One region of the Actinomadura verrucosospora genome, then DNA from elsewhere that is predicted to be linked to it. Evidence: predicted binding sites of a transcription regulator. Region 1 holds the regulator's gene; each other region holds the start of a gene.

Region 1 (6,117 bases):
CGCCGTAGCGGTCGGCATTTCGACCGGCCACTGGCTAAGGTTGTCAGCTCAGGCGTAACCCCCCGGTTCGCAAGGCGTTGCGGCACATCTCGCCCCCGGCGGGAACGCCCGGATCACGTCGGTTCGGACGCGCCCGTCCGAATGGACGGCGGGGGGCCGGCAAAGGCGGCGGATAGGTGACCGAGGCAAACCAGGACATGCCCTTTCGTAAACCGAGCGACGAGGGTGCGCGTCCCACTGACGTGACCGAGACCCTCGTGGCCAGGGGCACGGCGGGCGCGGTGGCCGTCGCCTGGGACGCCGATCAGGCGGTGACCGCCCTCTACAGCGCCAACTACCGTTCGCTGGTGCGCCTGGCGGCCATGCTCGTCCGGGACGCGGGGACGGCCGAGGAGGTCGTGCAGGACGCGTTCGTCGCGATGCACGGCGGCTGGCGCCGGCTGCGCGACCCGGACAAGGCCCTGTCGTACCTGCGCCAGTCGGTGGTCAACCGGTCGCGATCGGTGCTCCGGCACCGCGCCGTCGTCGAGAAGTACGCCCCCAAGGGCCTGCCCGACGCGCCGAGCGCGGAAGCCGGCGCCATCGGAGAGCTGGAGCGCTCGGCGGTGATCGACGCGCTCTCCCGGCTCCCCGCCCGCCAGCGGGAGGCGCTCGTCCTTCGCTACTACGCCGATCTGTCCGAAGCGGAGATCGCCAACGCGATGGGCATCTCCCGCGGCGCCGTGAAGAGTCATACGGCGCGCGGCATGACCGCGCTACGCAACGTCCTGGAGCAGTTCTCATGACCACCGACCCCCACGACGAGCACGGCGAGATCCTCCGCCGCGCCCTGCACGCGGAGGCGGACTCGGTCAACCCCGCGGGCGACGGCCTGGAGCGCATCCAGGCCCGTATCGCCGACGGCCGGCGCCGCCGGACCGGCCTCGGACGGTTCGGCCCGGCGCGTTTCGGGTTCGACCGGTTCACCGTGAACTGGGCGCGCCCCCTCCTCGCCGTGGCGGCGGCAGTGCTGATCGCCGGGCTGGGCGTGACGGCGCCGCAGACGATCGACATGATCCAGCAGTCGGTCGGCAGCAACAGCCCGTCCGGCGACAGGGGCGACGACACCGCCGGGGACCGCACCGGCCCGGGGATCGACCCCGAGTTCCCCGTCCCGTCCTCGCCGGGCGCCAGCACGTCGGGAGAGCCGAGCACCCCGCAGACGCCGAGCACCAGCTCCTCGCCGGGGCTGTCGTCGTGCCGCATCCCCTCGCCGGGCGCCTCGGCCGGCTCGACCGCCACGCCGACGCAGGCGACCACGCCGTGCCCGAGCGAGACCCCGACGCAGGCGCCCCCCACGACGCCGGCCCCGCCCACGTCCACGACGCCCCCGCCGCCGAGCAAGCCCACCGAGCAGCCGACGCCGTCCGAGACGAGCGAGCCCGCGGTGACGACCGAGCAGAACCCCGCCACCACCCCGTGACGGCGCCCGCCGGCGCTACCAGCGGCCGGTGGCGGCCAGCAGCACGCTGGCCGCCGCGACTCCCGCGGTCGAGGTGCGCAGGACGGTCGGGCCGAGCCGAGCCGGACGCCCGCCCGCCGCGGCGAAGCGCTCCAGCTCGTCCTCGCTGATCCCGCCCTCGGGGCCGACCACGAGGACGATGTCGCCCCGCTCGGGCGGCTCCACGGCGCTCAGCGGCGCCTCGGCCTCCTCGTGCAGGACCAGGGCGAGGGACGCGCCGGCGATCCGCTCGGCGACGTCCTCGGTGGACTCCAGCTCCGCCACCTCGGGCAGGCGGCCGCGCCGCGCCTGCTTGCCGGCCTCGCGGGCGGTCGCGCGCCAGCGTCCGAGGGCCTTGTCGCGCCGCTCCGGGCGCCAGCGGGTGACGCACCGGGACGCCGACCACGGGACGATCTCGTCGACGCCGACCTCGGTCATGGTCTCGACCGCGAGCTCGCCCCGGTCGCCCTTCGGGAGGGCCTGGACGACCACGAGGCGGGGCGCGGGCACGGGCTCCCGGTGCCGGGCCAGCACGTCCAGCGTGAGGGACGCCCGGTCGGCCGCGGTGACGACGCATTCGGCCAGCAGGCCCTCGCCGTCGGTCAGGTCGACCCGCTCCCCCGGCCGCAGCCGCCGCACGGCCGCCGCGTGCCGGCCCTCGGGCCCGTCGAGCAGGACGCGGTCGCGTTCCAGCTCGGCGGTTCCGGCGAGAAAGACCGGCGGGCTCATCCGGGCCGTCCGGGGGAACCGGGGCTCCGGCGGGCGTCGCTCATCGCTGCCACCCTGCTCCTCAATCGCCGCGGCGGCCTTCCTCGTAGGCCGCCGCCACCGCGCTTCAGTGCTGGTTGAAGACGTCCTTGAGACGGGAGAACACGCCGCGCTGCCCGGGGGCGAACCTGCCGGGCGGGCGCTCCTCGCCGCGCAGCACCGCGAGCCGCCGCAGCAGCTCCTCCTGCTCCTCGTCGAGCCTGTTCGGCGTCTCCACGTTGACGTGGATCATCAGATCGCCGCGGCCGCTCTCGTTGAGGTGCCGGACGCCCCGGTTGTAGAGCGTGATGACCTGCCCCGACTGCGTTCCGGGCTTGATGTCGACGCTCTCGGCGGCGTCCAGCGTCTCGATCGTGACGCTGGTCCCGAGCGCCGCCGCCGTCATCGGGATCTCGACCGTGCAGTGCAGGTCGTCGCCCTCCCGCTCGAAGATCGGGTGCGGCTTCTCCACGATCTCCAGGAACAGGTCGCCGGGCGGGCCGCCGCCCGGGCCGATCTCGCCCTCGCCGGCGAGCTGGATGTGGATGCCGTTCTCCACGCCGGCCGGGATCTTGACCTTGACGGTGCGCCGGGTGCGGACCCGGCCGTCGCCGGAGCACTCGGTGCACGGGTTGCGGATCACCGAGCCGAAGCCGCCGCACGCCGGGCACGGCCGGGCCGTCATGACCTGGCCGAGGAACGAGCGCTGGACCTGCTGCACCTCGCCGCGGCCGTGGCACGTCTCGCACGTCTCCGGGTGGGTGCCGGGCGCGCAGCCCGACCCCTCGCAGGTCGTGCAGGCGACCGCCGTGTCGATGGACAGCTCGCGGGTGGTGCCGAACGCGGTCTCGGCGAGGTCGAGCTCGACCCGCAGCGTCGCGTTGCGGCCGCGCCGCGCGCGCGACCGCGGGCCCCGCGAGGTCGCGGTGCCGAAGAAGGCGTCCATGATGTCGCTGAACGGGAACCCGGCGCCGCCGAACCCGCCGGCCCCGGCCCCGCCCGCGGACGCGAACGGGTCCGCGCCGAGGTCGTACATCTCGCGCTTCTTGGGGTCGGAGAGCACCTCGTAGGCCTGGGTGATCTCCTTGAACCGCTCCTGGGTCTCCGGATCCGGGTTGACGTCCGGGTGGAGTTCCCGCGCGAGCCGGCGGTAGGCCTTCTTGACCTCGTCGGCGCTGGCGTCCCGCCGGACGCCCAGGGTCGCGTAGTAGTCGTTCGCCACTTACGACCCCGCCAGGATCTGTCCCACGTAGCGTGCCACTGCCCGTACCGCTCCCATCGTGCTGGGGTAATCCATGCGTGTCGGCCCGAGCACTCCCAGCCGGGCCAGAGTGAGGTCGCCCACCCCGTAGTCGGCGGCGACGACCGAGGTCGACTTGAGCCCCAGGTCGGGGTTCTCGGTGCCGATCCGCACCGTAACTGTAGAGGAGTCGCCGGTCTCGCCGAGCAGCCGCATGAGGACCACCTGCTCCTCCAGCGCCACCAGCACCTCCCGCAGGCTCTGCGAGAAGTCCACGGCGGCGAGGTTGGCCGCCCCGGCGAAAACGATCTTCTCCTCGTGCTTCTCGACGAGCGTCTCCAGCAGGACCGACAGGACCGCCGCCGCCACCGGCCGCTCGTCCGGGCCCACCTTGTCGGGCAGGTCCGCCACGGCCGCCGGGACCTCGCCGAAGCCGAGCCCGTCCAGGCACGTGTTGAGCAACGCCCGCAGGTGGCCGATCGATTCCTCGGAGATCTGCCCGGTCTCGATGACCCGCTGCTCGACCCGGCCGGTGTTGGTGATCAGGACGAGCAGCAGCCGCCCCTCCGCCACCGGGACCAGCTCCACGTGCCGGACCGCCGAGCGGGTCAGCGACGGGTACTGCACCACCGCGACCTGCCGGGTCAGCTGCGCGAGCAGCCGCACCGTCCGGCCGACGACGTCGTCGAGGTCGTAGGCCCCCGACAGGAACGTCTCGATCGCGCGGCGCTCGGCGACCGACAGCGGCTTGATCGTGGACAGCCGGTCGACGAACAGCCGGTAGCCCTTGTCGGTGGGAACGCGCCCGGCGCTGGTGTGGGGCTGGGCGATGTAGCCCTGCTCCTCCAGCACCGCCATGTCGTTGCGGATGGTCGCGGGCGACACCCCGAGGTTGTGCCGGTCGGCCAGCGCCTTGGATCCCACCGGCTCGTTGGTGGAGACGTAGTCCTCGACGATGGCGCGCAGGACCGCTAGTTTCCGGTCGTCCAGCACGATGTCACCTCCTTCGTCCGGCCGGTCCGTGCCACTGGCACTCCTTGCTTTCGAGTGCCAAGTCTACGGCCCGGACGGCTCGACTGGAGCGCCCCCGCACTCTCCGCATGGCTGCGTGATCCTATCCGGCCGGGAAACCGCCGCCACGCCGAAGAACGCGGGGCGGCGCCGCACGGGCGTCCCGCCCGGTTAATGTGCGGATCTGTGCGGAGTAAGAACTACGGAAACGACGTGCTGGGCGGCGACTGGCGGCTGCCCCGCAAAGGCCAGATCCCGGAGGTTCCCGCCGAGCCCGGCCTGGTCGCCGAGGATCCCGACAGCGGATTCTGCGGCGCCGTGGTCGGCTGCGACAAGTTCGGCGTCACCCTGGAGGACCGGTTCGGCAAGCGCCGGGTCTTCCCGCTGACCAGGTCCGGGTTCCTCATCGATGGGAAACCGGTCACCCTCGTCCGGCCCTCCGCCGCGCCCGCGGGCCCGGCGCGGTCGGCCTCCGGGTCGATCGCCGTCCGGGGCCTGCGGGCGCAGGTCGCCAAGGAGAGCCGCATCTACGTGGAGGGCCTCCACGACGCCGAGCTGGTCGAGAAGATCTGGGGCCACGACCTGCGCGTCGAGGGCGTCGTCGTCGAGTACCTCGAAGGCGTGGACGACCTGCCCGCCATCGTCGAGGAGTTCGCCCCCGAGGAGGGACGGCGCCTCGGCGTCCTGGTCGACCACCTCGTGGACGGGTCCAAGGAGTCGCGGATCGCCGCCCGGGTCACCTCGCCGCACGTCCTCGTGACCGGCCACCCCTTCATCGACATCTGGGAGGCCGTCAAGCCCGCGGCCGTCGGCATCCGCGCCTGGCCCCGCATCCCCCGCGGCGTCCCCTGGAAGGAGGGCGTGATCGCCGAACTCGGCTGGGGCGACGACACGGGCGCCGCCTGGAAACGCATCCTCGGCTCCGTGAACGCCTACACCGACCTGGAGCCCGCCCTCCTCGGCCGCGTGGAGGAACTCATCGACTTCGTGACCGCCTAGCCCAGGGCCCCTGGGGGAGGTCAGGTGAGGGCTCGGACCACGGCGTCGGCCAGAAGGCGGCCCTTAAGGGTGAGGACGGCTCGGCCCTGCTCGTAGGGGGCGGGCTCGACCAGGCCGTCGGCTATCGCTCTGCGGGCGGCGCCGTCGTCCAGGAGGTGGGCGGGGCAGCCCTGGGCGAGGCGCAGTTCGAGCATGACGCGTTCGATGTGCCGGTCCTCGTCGGTGAGGATCTCCCTGGCGTGGGCGGGCGTGGTGCCCTCGGCGAGGCGGGCGGCGTAGGCGGCGGGGTGCTTGACGTTCCACCAGCGGGTGCCGCCGACGTGGCTGTGGGCGCCCGGGCCGACGCCCCACCAGTCGGCGCCCGTCCAGTAGAGCATGTTGTGCCGGCATGCGGCACGCGGGTCGGCGGCCCAGTTGGAGATCTCGTACCAGTGCAGGCCGTTGCCGCTGAGCAGCTCGTCGGCGATCAGGTAGCGGTCGGCCATGGCGTCGTCGTCGGGGGCGGTCAGTTCGCCACGCCGCACCTGCGCCGCCAGGCGGGTGCCCTCCTCGACGATGAGCGCGTAGGCGGACACGTGGTCGGGCTCCGCCGCCAGGGCCGCCTCCAGGGAGCCCCTCCAGTCGTCGTCGGTCTCCCCTG
Region 2 (6,117 bases), on a different contig from region 1:
ACCTCCTCGTGGATGTTCTCGATGCGCTTGCGGACGTCGTCGTGCACGTCCTCGAACCTGCGGGAGAACTCGTCCATGCGCTTGGCGACGTCGCTGTAGGCGGTCTCGGCGATCTGCGACATGGTGGCCTTGACCTCGTCGCGGTCGGGCCGGGCGCGCAGCTCCTCGATCAGCGGGTCGACGGCCTCGGCGAGGTGCTTCTCCAGCGCGTCGAACCGGTCGCCGTACTCGGCCGCCGGGCGCCGCGCGATCTCGGCCAGCAGCCGGTGCACCTCGGCGATCTCCAGCGTGGCGGGCAGCCGGTTGATCCGCTCGCCGAGCCCGTCGAGCCGCCCGTCGACGCTCTCGAACCGGCCGTCCAGCCCGCCCAGCTTGCCCGAGACCCCTTCGAGGCGCCCGTCGACGCCGTCCAGCCGCCCGTCGAGCCCGTCGAGGCGGCCGCCGACGCCCTCGACCCGGCCGTTGACCGCCTCAAGACCCTGCTCCATGCGCTCGGCCATCTCGCCGAGCGCCTGGTCGACCCGTGAGGTGACCCCGTTGACGGAGTGTTCGAGCCGCTCGGACCGGTGGCCGAGCTCCGCGAGCGACTTGTCGAGCCGGTTGAAGCGGACGGACGCGGCCTCCATGCTGCCCTGGAGCTTGTCCAGCCGCTTGGTCATCTCGTCCATGCGCTGCGACGCCTGCTGCGTGGCGTCGGTGATCTGCTGCGCGGAGTCGAGGACGGCCTGGATGCGGGTCAGGCCCTCGTCGACGTTCTCGGCCACCACGCCGACGTCGGCCCACAGCGCGGGCAGCTCGGCGACGGGCTTGACCCGCTCGCCGAACGCCTCGATGTGCTCGGCCAGGCCCTCGGCCCATTCAGGGGGCTTGCCGGACAGGTCGTCGACCTGCCCGCGGACGCTCTCGATCTGTCCGGTCAGCCCGCTGAGCTCGCGCTCCCGGACCTCGCGGAGAAGCCACTCCATGCCTTCCAGGCGCTGGCGGATCTCGTCGAGGACCTGACCCTGTGAACGCTGTTCGTAGACGTGGTCCTGCGCCGCACGGGCGAGCAACTCCCGCATCCGATCCGAGACCGGTTGACCCCCCGTCTGCAGGAAGTTGTGATTCGTTTCCACCCGATGCTCCTTCGTGTGCCGGCGCGACGAAATGACGCACGGCAAATGAATCTCTGGAGTGGCCACTGTAGTGCGTGTAGAGCGCGGCCAAAACGGGTAGCAGAGAAGATTGCGAGTTCTGCGGAATGCGCCTGTTATCCGACTAGACGGGATAGCGAGATATCGCCGAATGCATGGCACCTTTCCCGCTTCAGGCATATTGCCCGTGTTGGGGGGATAGGTGGGGTGGGCGGTGGCGGGCGGCGCGGGACGGGTCCGGCGTTCCGGGTGCCGTTCTGTCCGTACATCTCGTCCAACATCGGCAGTTCCCGAACCCCGGGGACGGCCACACCCGCCCGACGCGCAGGCGTCGGGAGTGATGCCGAGGGGCGGGTTCCGGGCCTTTTCGGGAGGGCTTTAGGGGGACGGGCGTCCCGGCCGGTGAACCTGCCTTGGTGTTTTTCGCGCCGGTTGATCTCGGCGCGCCGATTCCCGCGCCGCGTCGTGCCCTTGCCAGGTGGCCGCAATCCCTGGTGCGCGCAATGCCGGAAAGCATCGATGATTTGCACCGCCATGGCGCGTCGCCTGGTCCCCCTTGGTGCTGCGCCGCCCAGTGGGAGATCTTTGGGCAGGGTTGCCGGGCGGAGCCCGCCCCGGGCGGGTCAGGCCCCGGCGACCGGCTGGTCAGGCCCCGCGACGGGGTGCGTCAGCAGGGCGACGGGATCGCGCCCCACGCGCGTCACCACGACGGTCAGCTCCTTGGCGCCGCGGCCCGCGCGGCGCCCGCCGAAGCCGAGGTCGCGGCGGAGCCGGTCGACGTCGACGGCGGAACCGCGCTTCTTGACGGTCAGCACGCCGATCTCGCGGCGGCGCAGCTCGGCGCGCAGCCGCTTCACGGAGAACGCCATCACGTCCTCCACCTCGTAGGCGGAGGCGAAGGGCGTCGGGCGCAGCTCGTCGGAGGTGACGTACGCGATGTGCGGGTCCGCCAAGCCGCCCCCGACCAGTTCCGCGACTTCGCCGACCAAGTGGGCCCGGATCACGGCGCCATCAGGCTCGTACAGGTAACGGCCCCACGCGCGTACGTCCGGGTCGTCCAGACCTTGGGGGGTCATGGTCCACACCTGGGGCTCTGTTCCCGAGAGATGGGTGTCGGACGCGAGGAGAGTGGCCCGCCGACCCACCGGCCCGGCCAGCCCGCCCAGCCAGAGGGCTGCTTCCTTGACCTCGCCCCCTACCGAGATCCACTCGGCCTCCGCGTCGTCCGGTACGGCCTCATGCGGGATGCCGGGCGCGACCTTCACGCAGGCCGCGGGCACCTGGCCGGCCATGGCCAGGACGACGTCGAGCGGCGGCTCATACGAACGGGGATCGAAGACACGGCCCCGCGCCGTGCGCCGCCCAGGATCGGCGAAGACCGCGTCGAACCCGGACGGGTCCTCCTCGGTGGCGTCCCCGACGCGGACGGAGGCGAGACCGTCCAGCCCGAAGACGGCCAGGTTGGCACGGGCCACCTCGGCGGTCAGCGGGTCCAGTTCCACGCCGTCCCCGGCCAGGCCCGCGCGCGCTCGGGCGATGAGGTCGGCGCCTATCCCGCATCCGAGCTCCAGCACGCGCGCGCCGGGCGGCCGGTCCGCGAACCTTCCGGCACGGTAGGCCGCCACGCTCGCGCGCGTCGACTGCTCAAGCCCCGCCTGCGTGAAGTACATGCGGTCGGCGTCCGCCCCGAACTTGGCCCGTGCCCTTTTGCGCAACCGGACCTGCGTCAGCGCGGCGGCCACGAGCGCGGGATCGTGCCGCTCCCGCAGGCGGGACGCCGTGGCGAGCAGTCCGTCCTCGCTCACGTCCGCCTCGGCCGTCTCCCTCAGGAGCGCCTGGCCGGAGGGGGTGCTCAGGGCCCGGAACGACGCGATGTCCATAGGGTGGAAGTTAGCGGCCGAGCCGGACGGCGGAGACCGGACGGCGGCCGCGGGTGAACCTCTGGAGACGGTCGCCGGGCGGGCCCGTGTCCGTGTTGACGGGGTACCGGGCACGGAATAGTCTCACGACTGGCACTCTCAAGGGTAGAGTGCCAAATACAGCGACGAAGGTCGGTCTGGCACCCGCGACGGCAGGCCGGTCCAGGGTCGCCTCTTCTGTCACATGTGCTGGTCGGTCATCCGTGGCCGGCCGAGGACCAATCGAAGGGGAGGTCAGATCGTGACGACCGCCACCAAGGTTGTTCTCAAGCCGCTTGAGGACCGCATCGTCGTCCAGCCGCTTGAGGCCGAGACCACCACCGCGTCGGGCCTGGTGATTCCGGACACCGCCAAGGAGAAGCCCCAGGAGGGCACCGTCCTTGCCGTTGGCCCGGGTCGCGTCGACGACAAGGGCGAGCGCGTCCCCGTCGACGTCAAGGTCGGCGAGGTCGTGCTCTACAGCAAGTACGGCGGCACCGAGGTCAAGTACAACGGCGAGGAATACCTCGTCCTCTCGGCCCGCGACGTGCTCGCGGTCATCGAGAAGTAATCACCGAGACGTGATGCACCCGCCCCGGTCGGCGCCGCCTTCGGGCGGCCCGCCGGGGCGGATCGCGTGAAAGAGGAGTATCCGCATGGCGAAGATCCTGGAGTTCGAGGAGGACGCTCGCCGGGCTCTTGAGCGCGGCGTCAACGCTCTCGCGGACGCCGTCAAGGTGACGATCGGCCCGCGCGGCCGCAACGTCGTCATCGACAAGAAGTTCGGCGCGCCGACGATCACCAACGACGGCGTCACCATCGCCCGCGAGGTGGAGCTGGAGGACCCCTACGAGAACCTCGGGGCCCAGCTCGCCAAGGAAGTGGCGACCAAGACCAACGACATCGCGGGCGACGGCACCACCACGGCGACCGTCCTCGCGCAGGCGCTGGTCCGCGAGGGGACCCGCAACGTGGCGGCCGGCGCCTCGCCGCTCGCCCTCAAGCGGGGCATCGACGCGGCCGCCCAGTACGTCTCCGACCAGCTGCTGAAGTCGGCCCGCGAGGTCGAGGAGAAGGGCGAGATCGCGCACGTCGCGACCATCTCCGCGCAGGACCCGCAGATCGGCGAGCTGATCGCCGAGGCGTTCGAGAAGGTCGGCAAGGACGGCGTCATCACCGTCGAGGAGGCCCACACGATGGGCCTCGAACTGGAGTTCACCGAGGGCCTCCAGTTCGACAAGGGCTACCTGTCGCCGCACATGGTCACCGACCACGAGCGCATGGAGGCCGTCCTGGAGGACGCCTACGTGCTGATCGTGGACGGCAAGATCTCCAACGTGCAGGAGTTCCTGCCGCTGGCCGAGAAGGTCGCCCAGACCAAGAAGCCGCTGCTCGTGGTGGCCGAGGACGTCGAGGGCGAGGCGCTGGCGCTGCTCGTCGCCAACAAGATCCGCGGCACCTTCCTGTCCGTCGCGGTCAAGGCGCCCGGCTTCGGCGACCGCCGCAAGGCGATGCTCGGCGACATGGCCACCCTGACCGGCGGCCAGGTCGTCAGCGAGGCGATCGGCCTCAAGCTCGACTCGATCGGGCTGGAGGACCTCGGCCGCGCCCGCCGGATCACCGTCACCAAGGACGCCACCACCATCGTCGACGGCGAGGGCTCGGCGGACGAGGTCACCGCCCGGATCAACCAGATCAAGGTGGAGATCGAGAACAGCGACTCCGACTGGGACCGCGAGAAGCTGCAGGAGCGCCTGGCCAAGCTGGCCGGCGGCGTCTGCGTGCTGCGCGTCGGCGCCGCCACCGAGGTGGAGCTGAAGGAGAAGAAGCACCGCCTGGAGGACGCCATCTCGGCGACCCGCGCGGCGATCGAGGAGGGCATCGTCTCCGGCGGCGGCAGCGCCCTGGTGCACGTCGCCAAGGAGGGCTTCGGCGCCCTCGGCCTGTCCGGCGACGAGGCGACCGGCGCCGAGGCGGTCCGCCGCGCGCTGCCCGAGCCGCTGCGCTGGATCTCCGAGAACGCCGGCCAGGAGGGCTACGTCGTCGTCTCCAAGGTGGAGGCGCTGCAGGCCGGGCACGGCTACAACGCCGCCACCGGCGAGTACGGCGACCTGATCGCCCAGGGCGTCATCGACCCGGTGAAGGTCACCCGCTCGGCGGTCACCAACGCCGCCTCCATCGCGGGCATGCTCCTCACCACCGAGGCGCTCGTGGTCGACAAGCCGGAGGAGGCCGACGAGGCCGCCGGCGGCGGCCACGGCCACGGCCACGGTCACGGCCACTGAGATCGGCCGACCGGCGGGCTCGTCCCGTCCGGGGAGCGTAGGCGAGGCCCCCGTCCGTCCGGGCGGGGGCCTCGCCGCGTCCCGGCCGGGTGGCCGTCCCGCCGCCGGAGAAAGCGCGTCTTCGCCCGCAGAAGTCCGCCACGCCCGGCAGCGCGATGACCACGACGCGTAATAACTCCAGGTTCGCTCCCGCACTGTGACCATTCCGTTGTAGACGACAGTGGAGACACGCCCGGGGGTGCTGGGCATCATGCTTGACGTGACCGAGGGAAGCTTCGCCGGAACCATGGCCGCGCGTGCTGCCGACCCCTCGAACGGGCCCGCCCCTCCCGCCCCCCGTTCGGCGCGGGCGCTGCGCGCCGCCGACGCGGGCGACGGCGACCTCAGGGAGCTGACCCATCTCGCCGTGCAGGGCGACCCGGGCGCCATCGAGGTCCTCATCGCCGAGGTGCGGCCCATGATCGTCCGGTACTGCCGGGCCCGGCTCGGCCGGGTCTCCGGGCAGTACCACATCGCCGACGACGTGGCGCAGGAGGTCTGCATCGCCGTCCTGTCGGCCCTGCCCCGCTACCGGGACATGGGCCGGCCGTTCGCGTCCTTCGTCTTCGGCATCGCCGCGCACAAGATCGCGGACGCGCTGCGCAGCGCGGTCCGCGCCGCCGTCCCCACCGAGGACCTGCCGGACGGTCCGGACGACCGCCCGGGCCCCGAGGAGACGGTGGTCCGCTACATCGAGGCGCAGCGCGCCCGCGACCTGCTCACCCGGTTGCCCGAGCACCAGCGCGAGCTCGTGCTGCTGCG
Region 3 (6,117 bases), on a different contig from region 1:
GTGAGCAGGTGGGTGGCGAGGCCCGCCCACTTCTTGCGGACGTGCGCCACCTTGCCGCCGTCGGCGTCCTTCACCTCGAAGTTGTTGCGCGGCACGTCGACCTCGACCGTGCCGATGAGCGTCCCGTCGTCGTCGTAGACGACGTAGCGGCGGCCGACCCTCTCGGTGACGAAGGAGCCGACGCGCTCTCCGTCCGGCCGGAGGATCTCGGTGTACTCCCGGCCGCTCTGCTTGTCCACGACGTACAGGGGGTCGCCGTCGGGCGTCGTCAGCAGGACGGCTCGGGCGTCGAGGTTCGACTTGCCGGGGAACAGTCCGCGCATGACCGCGGCGTTGCCCTTGTCGTCGGTCGGCGCCGCGATGGCGAGGACGGTCCCGCCTTCGTCCAGCACCTTGTACCGCGACTTGGCCAACGGTCCCCTGCGAGGCTGTTCGACCCTGAGCACCGGGGAGCTGAACACTTCGCTCACGTGTTCTCCTGCCTCGTCGGCCGCATCGGCGACCGCCTCACTGTTCACTTCGCCTGCGCCCGCGTCCTCGGCGGCACGCCCTCCAACCGGCGATCCTGCCAAGCGCCGGGCCCGCAGGGGAAGCACTTTGCGCGCCCGTCTCCGCCCGGCGGAATCGCCGCGCCCGCGCCCGGCTCACTGACCTGCACCGCCGTGGCCCGGGGTGCCCGTCCGAGAAACATTCTTCTTTCGGCCCGGCGTCCCCTGAGCATCCCCACGGACATCTCCGCGCCCCTACGGGCTTCCACAGAGCGTCGTCCTGCCCGAACCAGGGCTTCGACCCGCACCGGCCCTCGCGGACGCGGAAAGGGGCGGTTCCCGAAGGAACCGCCCCTTTCACATGCACTCGGAAGTGCGAACCGCGGACTCGCTCAGAAGTCCATGCCGCCGGCGTCGGGCATGCCGCCCGCCGGGGCCGGGTTCTTCTCGGGCTTCTCGGCGATGACGGCCTCGGTGGTGAGGAACAGCGCGGCGATCGACGAGGCGTTCTGCAGCGCGGACCGGGTCACCTTGGCCGGGTCGAGGATCCCCGACTCGAACATGTTGACGTACTCGCCGGTGGCGGCGTTCAGGCCCTCGCCCGGGGTCAGGTTGCGGACCCGCTCCACCACGACGCCGCCCTCGAGGCCGGCGTTGACGGCGATCTGCTTCAGCGGCTCCTCGAGAGCGCGCTTGACGATGTTCGCACCGGTGGCCTCGTCGCCCGCCAGCTCCAGCTTGTCGAACGCCTTGGTGCCGGCCTGCAGCAGCGCCACGCCGCCGCCGGGGACGATGCCCTCCTCGACCGCGGCCTTCGCGTTGCGGACGGCGTCCTCGATGCGGTGCTTGCGCTCCTTGAGCTCGACCTCCGTCGCGGCGCCGGCCTTGATGACCGCGACACCGCCCGCGAGCTTGGCCAGGCGCTCCTGGAGCTTCTCGCGGTCGTAGTCGGAGTCGGTGTTGTCGATCTCGGTGCGGATCTGGTTGACCCGGCCCGCGATCTCGTTGGCGTCACCGGCGCCGTCCACGATGGTGGTCTCGTCCTTGGTGATGACGACCTTGCGGGCGCGGCCCAGCATCTCGGTCGTGGTGTTCTCCAGCTTGAGACCCACGTCCTCGCTGATGACCTGGCCGCCGGTCAGCGTGGCGATGTCGCCCAGCATGGCCTTGCGGCGGTCGCCGAAGCCCGGCGCCTTCACGGCCACGGACTTGAAGATGCCGCGGATCTTGTTGACGACCAGGGTGGCCAGGGCCTCGCCCTCGACGTCCTCCGCGATGATCAGCAGCGGCTTGCCGGACTGCATGACGCCCTCGAGGACGGGCAGCAGGTCCTTGTTGGCCGACGCCTTGCCCTGAACGATCAGGATGTACGGGTCCTCGAGGACCGCCTCCATCCGCTCGGGGTCGGTCACGAAGTAGTGCGAGATGTAGCCCTTGTCGAAGCGCATCCCCTCGGTCAGCTCGAGCTCCAGACCGAAGGTCTGGCTCTCCTCGACCGTGATGACGCCTTCCTTGCCGACCTTGTCCATCGCCTCGGCGATCATCTCGCCGATCTGCGGGTCGCCCGCGGAGATGGACGCCGTGGAGGCGATCTGCTCCTTGGTCTCCACGTCCTTGGCGAGCTTGGACAGCTCCTCGCTCACCCGCTCGACGGCGGCCTCGATGCCGCGCTTGAGCGACATCGGGTTCGCGCCGGCGGCCACGTTGCGCAGACCCTCGCGCACCAGCGCCTGGGCCAGCACGGTGGCGGTGGTGGTGCCGTCACCCGCGACGTCGTCGGTCTTCTTCGCTACTTCCTTGACGAGCTCCGCGCCGATCTTCTCCCACGGGTCCTCGAGCTCGATCTCCTTGGCGATCGACACACCGTCGTTGGTGATCGTGGGAGCGCCCCACTTCTTCTCCAGCACGACGTTGCGGCCCTTGGGACCAAGGGTCACCTTCACGGCGTCGGCGAGCTGGTTCATGCCGCGCTCGAGACCGCGGCGGGCCTCCTCGTCGAACGCGATCATCTTTGCAGCCATAGGCTCCAGTCCTCCCGGAACAAGGTGGCTTAGACGGATCGAGCCGACGCCCGCGACGGACGGCCCCGCCGACGACTTCCATTCCGCCGCCGGCCTGAGGCCTCATCGCCCCGACCCATGACTGTGTGAAGTTGTCACTCTCCACATCAGAGTGCCAATGCTTGTTTAGCACTCTACCCTGCCGAGTGCAAGCGCCACACATCACCGCCGCACGCGTCGCGCCGACCCGCTCGGAAGCGCTCTGACCTGCACCGGAGGGTCGCTTCAGCGCTGACGGCCACCAGGCGGCGTCCCTCCGAAGAGCAGCCGAACCATCGTCCCGCCATGAGCGACTCACTTCCCCGTAACGCTTTCGTTCTGCCTTGAGCAGGTGCCGTCCGAGCGCGGGGAGCGCCGGTCGTTCAGACGCCGGCCGTCCGGCTGCGCGCACGGGCGGGATCACCCTCGGTCGCGCCATCCGCCACTCCGACGGCGCCGCCGGCTTCGACGAGATCGAGTCCCCTACCGGGCTTCTCCGGGCTGACCCTGCGGCTGTTCGACCCGGCGACCGCGCACGCCGCGCGGACCGGCACCTCGCCTGAGAGGGGGTGCCGTAGCGGCCACCCGTTCCGCGTGCCATTGCACCGGCGGCGGCCCGCGCCGCTGTTTTGCCGCGGATTTTTTCGTCACGGACCATTGGTGCCGGTTCTGTCGGTGCGACGACGTTTGCGGCGGCCCGGTGCACCGGGAATCACCACGGCCCGTTAGGGCCGCTTTCATGGAGTATGGCGAATGGTGAGGATGTTCTTTCGGTCCCGGGCAAAGGGCCGCCGCAAACGGGTCCGGACATTGGGCGGCCGCTCCGGCGTCGATGCGTGACCGGGCCGGAGCGGCCGTGGTGCTTCGGTGTCCTGCTAGGAACCGCGGTTCACCGCTTGGTGGACTCCTGCTCGGGGCCCTCGACCGCGTTGATCACGGTGTTGTGCTTCCCGCCGTGGATGTGGCTGGTGATGGGCCCGGTCATCGTCGCGCTGTTGCCGGCGTAGACGTTCGAGCGGGGCGATCCGCTGAGGTTCGTGAAGATCGCGTCGCCCGAGCCGTTCTCGATGTTGGCGACGTCGCCGTTCTGGCCGACGATCGCCTTCTTGGCCGCATGGACGTGCACCGGCCCGGGGCGGTCCCCCGTGGTGGCCAGCCGCTGTCCGGCCTGCGGAGCGTTGGCGTCGGCCTGCTGCTCCGGCGCGGCCTGCTGGGCCTCCTGCTGCGGGGCGGCCTGCTCGGCACCCTGCTCCGGCGCGGCCTGCTGCGCGTCCTGCTGCGGAGCAGCCTGCTCCGCCTCCTGCTGCGGAGCCGCCTGCTGCTCGCCCTGCTGCTGAGCGGCCTGCTGCGCGTCCTGCTGCGGAGCGGCCTGCTCGGCGTTCTGCTGCGGGGCGGCCTGCTGCTCACCCTGCTGCGGAGCCGCCTGCTGCGCCTCCTGCTGCGGAGCAGCCTCCTGCTGCGGAGCGGCCTGCTCGGCGCCCTGCTCCGGCGCGGCCTGCAGCGACTCCTGCTGCGGAGCGGCCTGCTGAGGAGCCGCCTGCTGCTCGGCGGCCTGGTGCTCGGCCGCCTTGGCGAGCGCGACCTTGGTGGCCTCCTGCTCGGAGCCCTCGACGCCGGTGACGGCCGTGTTGTGCTTCCCGCCGTGGAGCTTCGTGGTGATGTCACCGGTCTTCACCGGCTTGTTCCCGATCACCGGCGCGGCCTTGGGCGACTTGGTGATGTCGGTGTAGATCAGGTCGCCCGGACCCTTCTCACTGATGTACGTGGGGCCGTTGTGCCCCACGTACGCCTTCTCCACCGCGTAGAAGTTGATGTCGGCCATGGCCGAGGGAGCCGCGAGGACGGCCGCTCCCATCGTTATGCCGGTCACGGCCATCGTGCGCAAAATGCGCTTCATGCCTTTCCTCACTCTCGTATGCCGTTCGGCGCCCCAGGGAGCGCCACTCCGGGTTCAATCTTCCAGGACGCGGCCAGCGAGAAACCCAAGTGACGGAGAGGCGGTGATCAAGATCAAAGCCGTGAAACTGGCGCTCGCTAAAACTTGTTCCATGCGCGTTTGGCCGGACGGGAGGAACAGTTGCCCAATCCAGCATCCACCGGGCAATCGCGTTCCGGAGAAGGGGGAATCGGCCAGATGTGAAAGGAAAAGCCCCGGCACGGTGGACGTGCCGGGGCCTCGCGGACGAGACGGACGTCAGCCGCCCGCCACCGCGGGGATGATGGAGATCTGGGCGCCCTCGGGCGTCGGGGTGTCGAGTCCCTCGGCGAAACGGACGTCCTCGTCCCCGACGTAGACGTTCACGAAACGGCGGATCTTGCCCGCGTCGTCCAGGATGCGGGCGGAGATGCCGGAGTAGCTGGCCTCGAGGTCGGCGACGACCGCGCGCAGGGTCGCGCCCTCGGCCTTCACCTCGGACTCGCCACCGGTGTAGGTCCGCAGGATCGTCGGGATACGGACGGACACGCTGCTCATGCTGCTCCTTCGTTCTCAGGCGAGGCCCGCGGCGCGGAACGCCTCCAGGGACGGGGCGATGTTCGCCGACGGCGCGACGACCGGGGCGACGGCGTCCAGGGTCTTCAGGCCGTCCCCGGAGTTGATGATCACGGTCTCGGCGCCCGGGTCGAGGGCGCCGGCCTCGATGAGCTTGCGCAGGGTCGCGACGGTGACGCCGCCGGCCGTCTCCCCGAAGATCCCCTCGGTGCGGGCCAGGAGCCGGATCCCCTCGACGACCTGCTCGTCGGTGACGTCCTCGACGGCGCCGCCGGTGCGGCGGGCCACGTCCAGGACGTAGGGGCCGTCGGCCGGGTTGCCGATGGCGAGGGACTTGGCGATCGTGTCGGGCTTCACCGGGCGGACGACGTCGTGGCCCGCCTTGAACGCGGCGGCGACCGGGTCGCACCCGGAGGCCTGGGCGCCGAAGACGCGGTACGGCTTCTCCTCCACCAGGCCCAGCTTGATGAGCTCCTGGAACGCCTTGTCGATCTTGGTGAGCTGGGAGCCGGACGCGACCGGCACGACGACCTGGTCGGGCAGCCGCCAGCCGAGCTGCTCGGCGATCTCGTAGCCGAGCGTCTTGGAGCCCTCGGCGTAGTAGGGGCGGACGTTGACGTTGACGAACGCCCAGTCGTCCTGCTCGCCCGCGATCTCGGACGCGAGCCGGTTGACGTCGTCGTAGTTGCCGTCGACCGTCACGAACGTCCCGCCGTACACGGCCGTCGTGATGATCTTCTGGGACTCCAGGTTCGACGGGACGAACACCGCGCTGCGGATCCCGGCGCGGGCCGCCGCGGCGGCGACGGCGTTGGCGAGGTTCCCGGTGGACGGGCAGGCCAGCACCTTGAACCCCAGCTCGCGGGCGGCGGCGAGCGCCACGGCCACGACGCGGTCCTTGAACGAGTGGGTCGGGTTGCCGCTGTCGTCCTTCACCCACAGGCTCTGCAGGCCGAGGCTCTCCGCGAGGTTGTCGGCGCGGACGAGGCGGGTCAGGCCCGGCTCGGTGTTCGGGGTGTCGGCGACGTTGGACGGGACGGGCAGCAGCCCGCGGTAGCGCCAGATGTTGCGCGGCCCGGACTCGATGGACTCCCGGGTG

The links. The regulator HrcA, encoded in region 1, represses chaperone genes, less so after heat shock. The targets are predictions, from matches to a motif close to TTGGCACTCTCNNNNNGAGAGTGCCAA.
Positions count from the first base shown of each region.
Region 2: a site for HrcA is predicted at 3,143-3,169, ahead of groES (co-chaperone GroES). Genes of this name have one in related genera too.
Region 3: a site for HrcA is predicted at 2,641-2,667, ahead of groL (chaperonin GroEL). Genes of this name have one in related genera too.

Region 1 is NZ_BAABEV010000006.1:117,007-123,123, reverse strand. Features, by position in the region: gene ABD944_RS09380 (SigE family RNA polymerase sigma factor) at 198-785, shown strand; gene ABD944_RS09375 (hypothetical protein) at 782-1,462, shown strand; gene ABD944_RS09370 (16S rRNA (uracil(1498)-N(3))-methyltransferase) at 1,478-2,209, opposite strand; gene dnaJ (molecular chaperone DnaJ) at 2,316-3,449, opposite strand; gene hrcA (heat-inducible transcriptional repressor HrcA) at 3,450-4,460, opposite strand; gene ABD944_RS09355 (DUF3097 domain-containing protein) at 4,665-5,477, shown strand; gene hemW (radical SAM family heme chaperone HemW) at 5,498-6,117, opposite strand, start outside.
Region 2 is NZ_BAABEV010000011.1:53,249-59,365, forward strand. Features, by position in the region: gene ABD944_RS14885 (hypothetical protein) at 1-1,115, opposite strand, end outside; gene ABD944_RS14890 (THUMP-like domain-containing protein) at 1,757-3,013, opposite strand; gene groES (co-chaperone GroES) at 3,294-3,602, shown strand; gene groL (chaperonin GroEL) at 3,688-5,316, shown strand; gene ABD944_RS14905 (sigma-70 family RNA polymerase sigma factor) at 5,603-6,117, shown strand, end outside.
Region 3 is NZ_BAABEV010000003.1:343,719-349,835, reverse strand. Features, by position in the region: gene ABD944_RS05760 (LURP-one-related family protein) at 1-470, opposite strand, end outside; gene groL (chaperonin GroEL) at 881-2,509, opposite strand; gene ABD944_RS05750 (hypothetical protein) at 3,417-4,424, opposite strand; gene ABD944_RS05745 (MoaD/ThiS family protein) at 4,722-5,000, opposite strand; gene thrC (threonine synthase) at 5,016-6,117, opposite strand, start outside.